3 regions of the Pseudomonas oryzihabitans genome follow, and region 1 is predicted to be linked to each of the others. Evidence: predicted binding sites of a transcription regulator. Region 1 holds the regulator's gene; each other region holds the start of a gene.
The links. The regulator sigma-54, encoded in region 1, starts transcription at its own class of promoters, with help from an activator protein. The targets are predictions, from matches to a motif close to ANTGGCATNNANNTTGCTNT.
Positions count from the first base shown of each region.

Region 2: the regulator sigma-54 is predicted to act here: its motif matches at 1,210-1,229, upstream of APT59_RS22265 (pilin).
Region 3: the regulator sigma-54 is predicted to act here: its motif matches at 1,277-1,296, upstream of glnA (glutamate--ammonia ligase).

Region 1 covers NZ_CP013987.1:1,339,427-1,342,703, forward strand. The annotation lists gene rapZ (RNase adapter RapZ) at 1-39, opposite strand, end outside; gene ptsN (PTS IIA-like nitrogen regulatory protein PtsN) at 41-505, opposite strand; gene hpf (ribosome hibernation-promoting factor, HPF/YfiA family) at 524-832, opposite strand; gene APT59_RS06000 (RNA polymerase factor sigma-54) at 922-2,421, opposite strand; gene lptB (LPS export ABC transporter ATP-binding protein) at 2,524-3,252, opposite strand; gene lptA (lipopolysaccharide transport periplasmic protein LptA) at 3,249-3,277, opposite strand, start outside.
Region 2 covers NZ_CP013987.1:3,902,172-3,905,448, reverse strand. The annotation lists gene APT59_RS17785 (SDR family oxidoreductase) at 1-599, shown strand, start outside; gene APT59_RS22265 (pilin) at 735-1,169, opposite strand; gene pilB (type IV-A pilus assembly ATPase PilB) at 1,382-3,076, shown strand.
Region 3 covers NZ_CP013987.1:4,484,439-4,487,715, forward strand. The annotation lists gene thiI (tRNA uracil 4-sulfurtransferase ThiI) at 1-1,061, opposite strand, end outside; gene glnA (glutamate--ammonia ligase) at 1,447-2,853, shown strand; gene APT59_RS20465 (DUF4124 domain-containing protein) at 3,012-3,277, shown strand, end outside.

The DNA of each region.
Region 1 (3,277 bases):
GCCCGACCCGGAACGTCCGCTCACGATGATGAGGTGCATGTCAGTGTCCGCTCTGGGCCTCGACGACGATCTGATAGAGCGCCTGGCTGTCCTTGGCCTTGCGTAGCCGTTCGCGGATGTCCGCGCGGTCCAGGATGCCGGCGATCTGGCGCAGCAGGGTCAGGTGCTGTTCGGTAGCGGCTTCGGGTACCAGCAGCACGAACACCAGGTCTACCGGTGCGCCATCCAGGGAGTCGAAGTCCACGGGTTGCTGCAGGTGGAAGAGGACGCACAGCGGCTGTTGCAGGCCCGCCAGGCGACAGTGGGGAATGGCAATGCCATTGCCGAAGCCAGTGGAGCCCAGGCGCTCGCGCGCCATCAGGCATTCATGGATGTGCGCCGCATCATGGCCAGGCAATTCCTGCGCGGCCAGTTCGGCGATACGTTCCAGTACGGCGGCTTTGCTGCCACCCGGCGCACCCGTCTGGGTGCGGCCGGGGGTCAGAATATTTTCGAGTCTGATCATAAAGCGGCGATCGAAACCTCAGCGGACGCCGACGCCCTGCTGGCGTTCGATCGATTTTTCCTTGTGTTTAATCAGTTGGCGGTCGAGCTTGTCGGCCAGGAGATCAATGGCGGCATACATGTCGTCATGCTCGGCGTTGGCGACCACCGCGGCGCCAGCGACGTGCAGGGTGGCTTCGGCTTTCTGCTTGAGCTTGTCCACTTCAAGAATGACCTGGACGTTGGTAATACGGTCGAAGTGCCGTTCGAGGCGGGCGAGTTTCTCGCCGATGTAGTCACGCAGGGCTTCTGTCACTTCAAGCTGATGGCCACTGATGTTGACTTGCATACCGCTTCTCCTTATTGCCGGGCTGCGATCGGCGAAGCTGCTCGCCGACATGACACGGGTCGATCGAGGCACGGTCACATCAGGACGCGTCAGAGGAGACGCTTGCGTTCGCTGGACGGAGCGATACCCAGGGATTCCCGATACTTAGCCACCGTGCGACGAGCGACTTGTATACCTTGCGATTCCAGTAAACCAGCGATCTTGCTGTCACTCAACGGCTTTTTCGCGTTTTCCGCCGCTACCAATTTCTTGATGATCGCGCGGATCGCGGTGGAGGAGCATTCGCCCCCTTCGGCGGTGCTGACGTGACTGGAGAAGAAATACTTGAGTTCGTAGATGCCACGCGGGGTGTGCATGAACTTCTGGGTGGTCACCCGGGAGATGGTCGACTCGTGCATGCCCACCGCCTCGGCGATGTCGTGCAGGACCAACGGCTTCATGGCCTCTTCGCCGTATTCGAGAAAACCCCGCTGGTGCTCGACGATCTGGGTCGCCACCTTCATCAGGGTCTCGTTGCGGCTCTGCAGGCTCTTGATGAACCAGCGCGCTTCCTGCAGCTGATTGCGCATGTATGTATTGTCGGCGCTGCTGTCGGCGCGTTTGACGAAGCCCGCATACTGGGGATTCACCCGTAGGCGCGGCATGGATTCCTGATTGAGCTCCACCAGCCAGCGCTCGTTGTGCTTGCGCACGATGACGTCCGGTACCACGTATTCGGCTTCGCCGGACTCGATCTGGGAGCCAGGCCGCGGATGCAGCGTCTGGATCAGCTCGATGATCGGCTTGAGTTCGTCTTCCTTGATCTTCATGCGCCGCATCAGCTGCGCGTAGTCGCGGCTGCCGAGCAGATCCAGGTAGTCACCGACCAGGCGCTTGGCCTCGCCGAGCAAGGGGAGGGTGGCCGGCAGTTGCGCCAGCTGGATCAGCAGGCATTCGCGCAGATTGCGAGCGGCGACGCCGGCGGGCTCGAATTGCTGGACCCGTCGGAGCACCACCTCGACTTCGTCGAGATCGACTTCCAGGTCCGGGTCGAGCGAGGCATGGATGTCTTCGAGGCTTTCCTGCAGGTAACCGTCGGTATCGATGCCATCGATGATGGCCAGCGCGATCAGCCGATCGAGGTCCGACATGGGTGCCAGGTTGAGCTGCCAGAGCAGATGCGTCTGCAGGCTCTCGCCCGCCGAGGTGCGAGTGGTGAAGTCCCACTCGTCGTCGTCACTGCTGGGCAGGCTGCTGGCGCTGGTCTGGTAGATGTCTTCCCAGGCCGTGTCGACCGGCAGCTCGCTGTCGCTGGGGATGCGCTCGCTCCACTCGGATTCGTCGGCCAGCTCGTTGGTGGCGACCGAGGTTTCCTTGAAGGTGGTTTCCATGTTGCCGGAGTTCGCGTGCTCGTCGCTTTCGCCCGAGGCTTCGCTCTGGTCGAAGTCTTCCCCGTCTTCCTGGCGTTCCAGCATCGGATTGGATTCCAGGGCTTCCTGGATTTCCTGCTGCAAATCGAGCGTCGAGAGCTGGAGCAGACGTATGGCTTGTTGCAGCTGCGGCGTCATCGTCAGCTGCTGGCCCATCTTGAGGACTAGCGATGGTTTCATGGCTGCGGAAATACACCTTGTCTACCGACGCGAACAGCGCCACCGAACCTCGCGAACCCTGCGAGCGTTAGCAAATTATATGCCTTGTTTCCCCGGGTTTGCCTAGAGGCGGAATTCGTGGCCCAGATAGACTTCCTTCACCAGGTCGTTGGCAAGGACTTCTTCGGCGGTGCCTTCGGCGATGAGCTGGCCGTCATTGACGATATAGGCCGTTTCGCAGATGGTCAGGGTTTCCCGCACGTTGTGATCGGTGATGAGCACACCGATGCCCTTGGCCTTGAGGTGGCGGATGATCTGCTTGATATCGCCCACCGAGATGGGGTCCACGCCCGCGAAGGGTTCGTCAAGCAGGATGAACTTGGGCGCGGTGGCGAGGGCGCGGGCGATCTCGACACGGCGTCTTTCACCGCCAGACAGGCTCATGCCCCGGTTGTCGCGGATGTGGGTGATGTGGAATTCCTGCAGCAGGCTTTCCAGCTCGCGCAGTCGTCCGGCCTTGTCCAGGTCCTTGCGGGTTTCCAGAATGCCAAGGATGTTGTCGGCCACGGTCAGCTTGCGAAAGATCGAGGCTTCTTGGGGCAGATAGCCGATCCCGGCACGGGCGCGGCCATGCATGGGCAGCGCGGTGACATCCTGGTCGTCGATCAGCACGCGACCCTGATCCGCCTTGACCAGGCCGACGATCATGTAGAAGCAGGTGGTCTTGCCGGCGCCATTCGGGCCGAGCAGGCCAACGATTTGGCCGCTGTCGATGCTGACGCTGACATCACGAACGACCTGACGACCCTTGTAGCTCTTGGCCAGATGCTGGGCTTTGAGCGTAACCGTCATTGTTTCTGCCCCGACTGCTGCTGAT
Region 2 (3,277 bases), 2.3 Mb from region 1:
CCGAAGCCGGTCGCAAGGCCATCACTTTGCCGGCTGACATCCGTACCCAGGAGGCCTGCGAAGACGTCGTGAACAAGGCCATCCAGCAACTCGGTGGTCTGGATCTCCTGGTGAACAACGCGGCTTACCAGCAAAGCAAGGCCGACATCCTTGAAATCACCGACGAACAGTTCGACCGAACTTTCAAGACCAACGTCTATCACGTCTTCCGCTTCAGCAAAGCCGCCATCCCGCATCTGCCGCCGGGCGCCAGCATCATCAATACCGTCTCGGTGAATTCCTACGATCCCGGCGAAGAGCTGATCGACTACGCCTCGACCAAGGCCGCCATCCTGAATCTTACCAAGGGTATGGCCAAGCAATTGGCAAAGAAGGGCATTCGCGTCAACGCGGTAGCACCGGGTCCGGTGTGGACGCCGCTACAGGTAGCGGGTGGGCAATTGGAGGGGAAAATGAAGGAATTTGGGCAGGACACGCCGTTGGGGCGGGCAGGGCAGCCAGCGGAGTTGGCGGGGCTCTATGTGGCGCTGGCGGAGGAGGATATGAGTTTCAGCACGGGGACGGTGGTGGGGGCGTTTGGGGGGAAGGGGATGCCGTAGTACTAATAGCAGGCTAAGTTGCAAGTCTATCGATAATGGTGAAAAGCTTTTAATTGTGTTAATAGGACACTAAAGAGATTTTAACTAGGTGTTCGGTAAGCAGGGAGAGTTGCAGGCAACCCTCCCTGCTGCTATTTAGACGCCGGTCTGGTTTCTAGAGCAGTTGTTGCCAGAGGTTACTGGGGTCCATGCAATTCTGTTGGCATCCGCAACGTTAGGTGTCCAAGTTACAACGCAAGATCCAACTGCTGCTGTACCAGTGACGACAATCGCCGCAGTGTTAGCTGTAATGACGACGGAAGCTAAGTTTGGAGTCGCGGTGGGCAATGCCTGATAACCAGTTTCTGTGGTCAGTTCTGCTACGGTATCGCAGTTTGCTACTACGCTGTTATTCCTTTGCAAACACTCCGCAATCGCCAATTTAACAGGGGCGATTGCAGTGTTGTTTTCAGCCCATCGAGCTTTAGTTACATAGTTCTGATATTGCGGAATAGCAATTGCGGCTAGAATGCCAATGATCGCGACCACGATCATCAGTTCGATCAAGGTAAAGCCTTTCTGAGCTTTCATTTCAAATCTCCGAGGTTGGATCAGGCCAACGTGCCTGTCAGAAGCAAAGCATAGGCCGTGCCAAAGAGAAGTGGCGACTACAGCACGTTTTCCTCACGGTGGGCGTCAACAAAGTGGCAGGTGATGACAAAAAATGTCATCTGTCTGGCGTCATTTTGCGGACGTATTGGGCGGTGCTATAACGTTTTCTCTGGCCAAGAGTAGGAATGACGATGAACGAGACGGTAATGCTGTCGGGACTAGCACGGCAATTGGTGGATGCGCAGTTGCTGGCAGAGGCGGTAGCCCAGCAGGCGGTGGTCAAGGCCAAGCAGGCCAAGGTGCCGCTGGTGACCTATCTCGTTCAACAGCGGTTGGTGCAGAGCCGGCCTCTGGCTGAACTAGCGGCTCAGGAATTCGGCGTGCCCTTTCTCGATTTGTCGGCCATCGACAAGGAGCAGTTGCCCAAGGACATCGTCAACGAAAAGTTGATGCAGCAGCATCACTTCCTGCCATTGAGCAAGAGAGGCAACAAGCTCTTCATCGCGCTGTCTGACCCGACCAATCAGCAGGCCATCAACGATGTGTCCTTTGGCAGCAAGCTGGCCGTCGAGGTCGTGCTGGTCGAAGACGATAAGCTGCACCAGGCCATCGAGCGGTATCTGGATACTGGCACCGGTGGTTTGGATCTGGGCGATATCGATCTCGACCTGGAAACCGAGGGCGGTGAGCGACCCCAGGAAGCCGTAGCCGGTACCGATGCTGACGATGCACCGGTAGTGAAATTCGTCAACAAGATGCTGCTGGATGCTATCAAGAAGGGCTCCTCCGACCTGCACTTCGAACCCTACGAAAAGATGTATCGGGTGCGCTTTCGAACTGATGGCATTCTGCACGAAGCCGCGCGGCCACCCGTGCAGCTGGTGTCACGGATCTCGGCGCGGCTCAAGGTGATGTCCAATATGGATATTTCGGAGCGCCGTAAACCTCAGGATGGCCGGGTTAAGCTCAAGGTGTCCAAGACCAAGTCCATCGACTTCCGGGTCAACACCCTGCCCACCCTCTGGGGTGAGAAGATAGTGATGCGGATTCTGGACTCCTCCAGCGCCCAGATGGGGATCGATGCCCTGGGCTACGAAGATGTACAGAAGGAGCTCTACCTGCAGGCGCTCAAGCAGCCGCAGGGGATGATCCTGGTGACCGGGCCGACTGGTTCGGGCAAGACGGTATCCCTCTATACCGGCCTCAATATCCTCAATACCGAAGACATCAATATTTCCACCGCAGAGGATCCGGTGGAGATCAACTTGGAAGGCATCAACCAAGTCAACGTCAATCCGCGTCAGGGACTCGACTTCTCTCAGGCGCTACGAGCCTTCCTGCGTCAGGATCCCGACGTGATCATGGTCGGTGAGATCCGCGACCTGGAAACGGCGGAAATTGCCATCAAGGCAGCCCAGACCGGCCACATGGTGATGTCGACCCTGCACACCAACAGCGCGGCGGAAACCCTGACGCGTCTACGTAACATGGGGGTGCCCGCCTTCAATTTGGCGACCTCGGTCAACCTCATCATCGCCCAGCGCCTGGCGCGCAAACTATGCAACAAGTGCAAGAGAGTCCATGAGGTGCCCCGTGAGGCATTGTTGGCCGAAGGCTTTCGCGAGGAAGAGATCGGGAGTTTCACCCTTTACCAGCCCATCGGCTGCGAAGACTGCAATGCGGGGTATCGCGGGCGAGTGGGGATCTACGAGGTGGTGAAGGTCACGCCAGCGCTGCAGCAGATGATCATGGAGGAGGGCAACTCCATCGAGATCGCGGCGCGGATGCGGATGGAAGGTTTCAATGATCTGCGGCGGTCGGGGCTGGTGAAGGCGATGCAGGGGATTACCAGTCTGGAAGAGATCAATCGGGTGACCAAGGACTAATGGTTTTTCCTCACCCTAGCCCTCTCCCAGAGGGAGAGGGGACTTTATCGGAGCGGCGGTTGGTAGCCGCGCATAAGGCTTCAGCATCACAGGGCATCTACACTTCGACATATGGCGCGATGCTTGCCTTTAAAGCCGCAACTGGCTCTCTTTAGAGCATTCTTTTGACGGGTCCGCCAAGGCGGGCCAAGCCTTTGACGA
Region 3 (3,277 bases), 1.7 Mb from region 1:
GTGGGATTCACCGAGATGATGCCGCAGTACTCGGGCATGTGCTTGGCGAAGTCGGCGGTGCCGATGCGCTGGGCGGTATCGATGATGTCCTGCTTGTGGCTGGCCAGCAGCGGGCGCAACACCAGGGTATCGGTGGCCTTGTCGATCACCGCCAGGTTGGTCAGGGTCTGGCTGGAGACCTGGGAGACGGCTTCGCCGGTCACCAGCGCCTCGATCTGCAGCTGCTCGGCGATGCGACTGGCCGCACGCAGCATCATGCGCTTGAGGATCACGCCCATGTGGCTGTCGTCGCACTGGGTGAGGATCTGCCCCACCACTTCCTCGAAGGGCACGCTGATGAACAGTACCCGCTGGGAGCGCCCGTACTTCTCCCAGAGATAGTGGGCCACTTCCATCACGCCCAGCTCGTGGGCCCGCCCGCCGAGATTGAAGAAGCAGAAATGGCTGACCATCCCGCGCCTCATCATCTGGTAGGCGGCCACGGTGGAGTCGAAGCCGCCGGACATCAGCACCAGCACCTGCTCCAGGGCGCCCAGCGGATAACCGCCCAGGCCTTCGTGATGCTCGTCGATGATGAACAGCTGCTGGTCGCGAATCTCCAGGCGGACGTTCACCTCGGGATTCTTCAGGGCAATGCCGGCGCCGCCGCAGCGCTCGCGCAGGCCGCCGCCGACATAACGCTCCACGTCCATCGAGGAAAAGTCGTGTCGACCGGCGCGCTTGCAGCGTACCGAGAACACCTTGCCGCGTACCCGCTCACCGAAGTGGCGCTCGCACAACGAAAGGATGGTCTCGAAGTCACCCAGCGGATACTCGTGCACCTCGAGGAACTGGCCGATGCCAGGGGTGCAGGCCAGGCGCTGCTTCATGTCCGCCAGCACCCGTGGCTCGCTGATCGCAGTCTCGAGCGAGATGTTGTCCCAGACCCCCTCCACGCGGACATCCGGATCCAGATCGCGCAGCACGACACGAATGTTCTTCACCAGTTGGCGAATGAAATTCTTGCGCACCGGGCGACTCTTGATGGTGATTTCCGGAAAGACCTTGATGATGAGCTTCATGAGCGGGAAACGGGGGGCGGGTAACGCGAAAGAAAAGGGCGAATATCATACCTGAAAACCATCGAGCACTCGAATTCAACCGACAAAATCACCTCTGGCGCCATTTGAGTGCAGAGACGGATTTTGATGCACTATTTTGGTGCAAGGATACGGCCTCGACTGGCCTGAAAACGGCATGGGAGGCGTCAGGAAGGCCCTCCAGCCCATTTGGGGGCACTGGCATACAACTTGCTCTCTTGTGAGGCAGCCGCCCCTGGGCCAGCATAGGGCGCTTTTCGTGGAACGCCGGTCATGGACCAGGCAATACGGGAGCGCCCCTCAAGGGCACAGCTGATACCGGGAGTACCGCCAACCGCTCCCGGCCGAAATTCCTCTGGAGGAAACCATGTCGAAGGCTGTTCAACTGATCAAAGAAAACGACGTGAAGTGGGTAGACCTGCGCTTCACCGACACCAAAGGCAAGCAGCAACACGTCACCATGCCGGCGCGTGACGCGCTGGACGAAGACTTCTTCGCCCACGGCAAGATGTTCGACGGCTCCTCCATCGCCGGCTGGAAAGGCATCGAAGCCTCCGACATGATCCTGCTGCCCGACGACAGCACCGCCGTTCTGGATCCCTTCACCGAAGAGCCGACCCTGATCCTGGTCTGCGACATCATCGAACCCTCCACCATGCAGCCCTACGAGCGCGACCCCCGTGGTATCGCCCGTGCTGCCGAGGAGTACCTGAAGTCCACCGGCATCGGCGACACCGTGTTCGTCGGCCCGGAGCCCGAGTTCTTCATCTTCGACGAAGTGAAGTTCAAGTCGGACATCTCCGGCTCCATGTTCAAGATCTTCTCCGAGCAGGCCTCCTGGAACACCGACGCCGACTTCGAGTCCGGCAACAAGGGCCACCGCCCGGGCGTCAAGGGCGGCTACTTCCCCCTGCCGCCGGTCGACCATGACCACGAAATCCGTACCGCCATGTGCAACGCCCTGGAAGAGATGGGCCTGGTCGTGGAAGTTCACCACCACGAAGTGGCGACCGCTGGCCAGAACGAGATCGGTGTGCAGTTCAACACCCTGGTCAAGAAGGCCGACGAGACCCAGACCCTGAAGTACGTCGTGCACAACGTGGCCGATGCCTACGGCAAGACCGCCACCTTCATGCCCAAGCCCCTGTACGGCGACAACGGCTCCGGCATGCACGTGCACATGTCCATCTCCAAGGATGGCAAGAACACCTTCGCTGGCGAAGGCTATGCCGGCCTGTCCGACACCGCCCTGTATTTCATCGGCGGCATCATCAAGCACGGCAAGGCGCTGAACGGTTTCACCAACCCGTCCACCAACAGCTACAAGCGTCTGGTGCCCGGCTTCGAAGCACCGGTCATGCTGGCCTACTCGGCCCGTAACCGTTCCGCCTCCATCCGTATCCCCTATGTGTCGAGCCCGAAAGCCCGCCGCATCGAAGCCCGCTTCCCGGATCCGGCTGCCAACCCCTACCTGTGCTTTGCCGCCCTGCTGATGGCCGGCCTGGACGGTATCCAGAACAAGATCCACCCCGGCGATGCCGCCGACAAGAACCTGTACGATCTGCCGCCGGAAGAAGGCAAGAAGATCCCGCAGGTCTGCGGCAGCCTGAAGGAAGCCCTGGAAGCCCTGGACGCCGGTCGTGCGTTCCTGACCAAGGGCGGCGTCTTCACCGACGAGTTCATCGATGCCTACATCGAGCTGAAGTCCGAGGAAGAGATCAAGGTGCGTACCTTCGTGCACCCGCTGGAATACGATCTGTACTACAGCGTCTGATCCCGCTGCGGTAAGCGAAAGGCCTCCCTCGGGAGGCCTTTTCTTTGCGCCACGAAAAGCCGTCGCGACCGACGCAGCGCCACGCACGCCAAGTTGCCTACCGGCGCACGCGGCGCGCCTGCTACCCTTGGTATCCATCGCCCGGCCGAGATCCTGCCATGCCTCGCCTGCTTGCCTGCTGTCTGCTCTGCCTCGCCTGCTCCGCCCAGGCCGCGATCTACAAGTCGGTGGATGCCGAAGGCAACACGGTGTTCAGCGACCAGCCCTCGGCCAATGCCAAGCCCGTGCAGGTGGCGCCCACCAATACCGTGGACAATCCGCGACCGGCGCCGCCCATCCCCAATGCCCCCACGCCGTCGACACCCGCGGGCCCGGCCTTCAGCCGCCTGGAGGTCAATGTGCCCGACGATGAGGCCATCCGCGC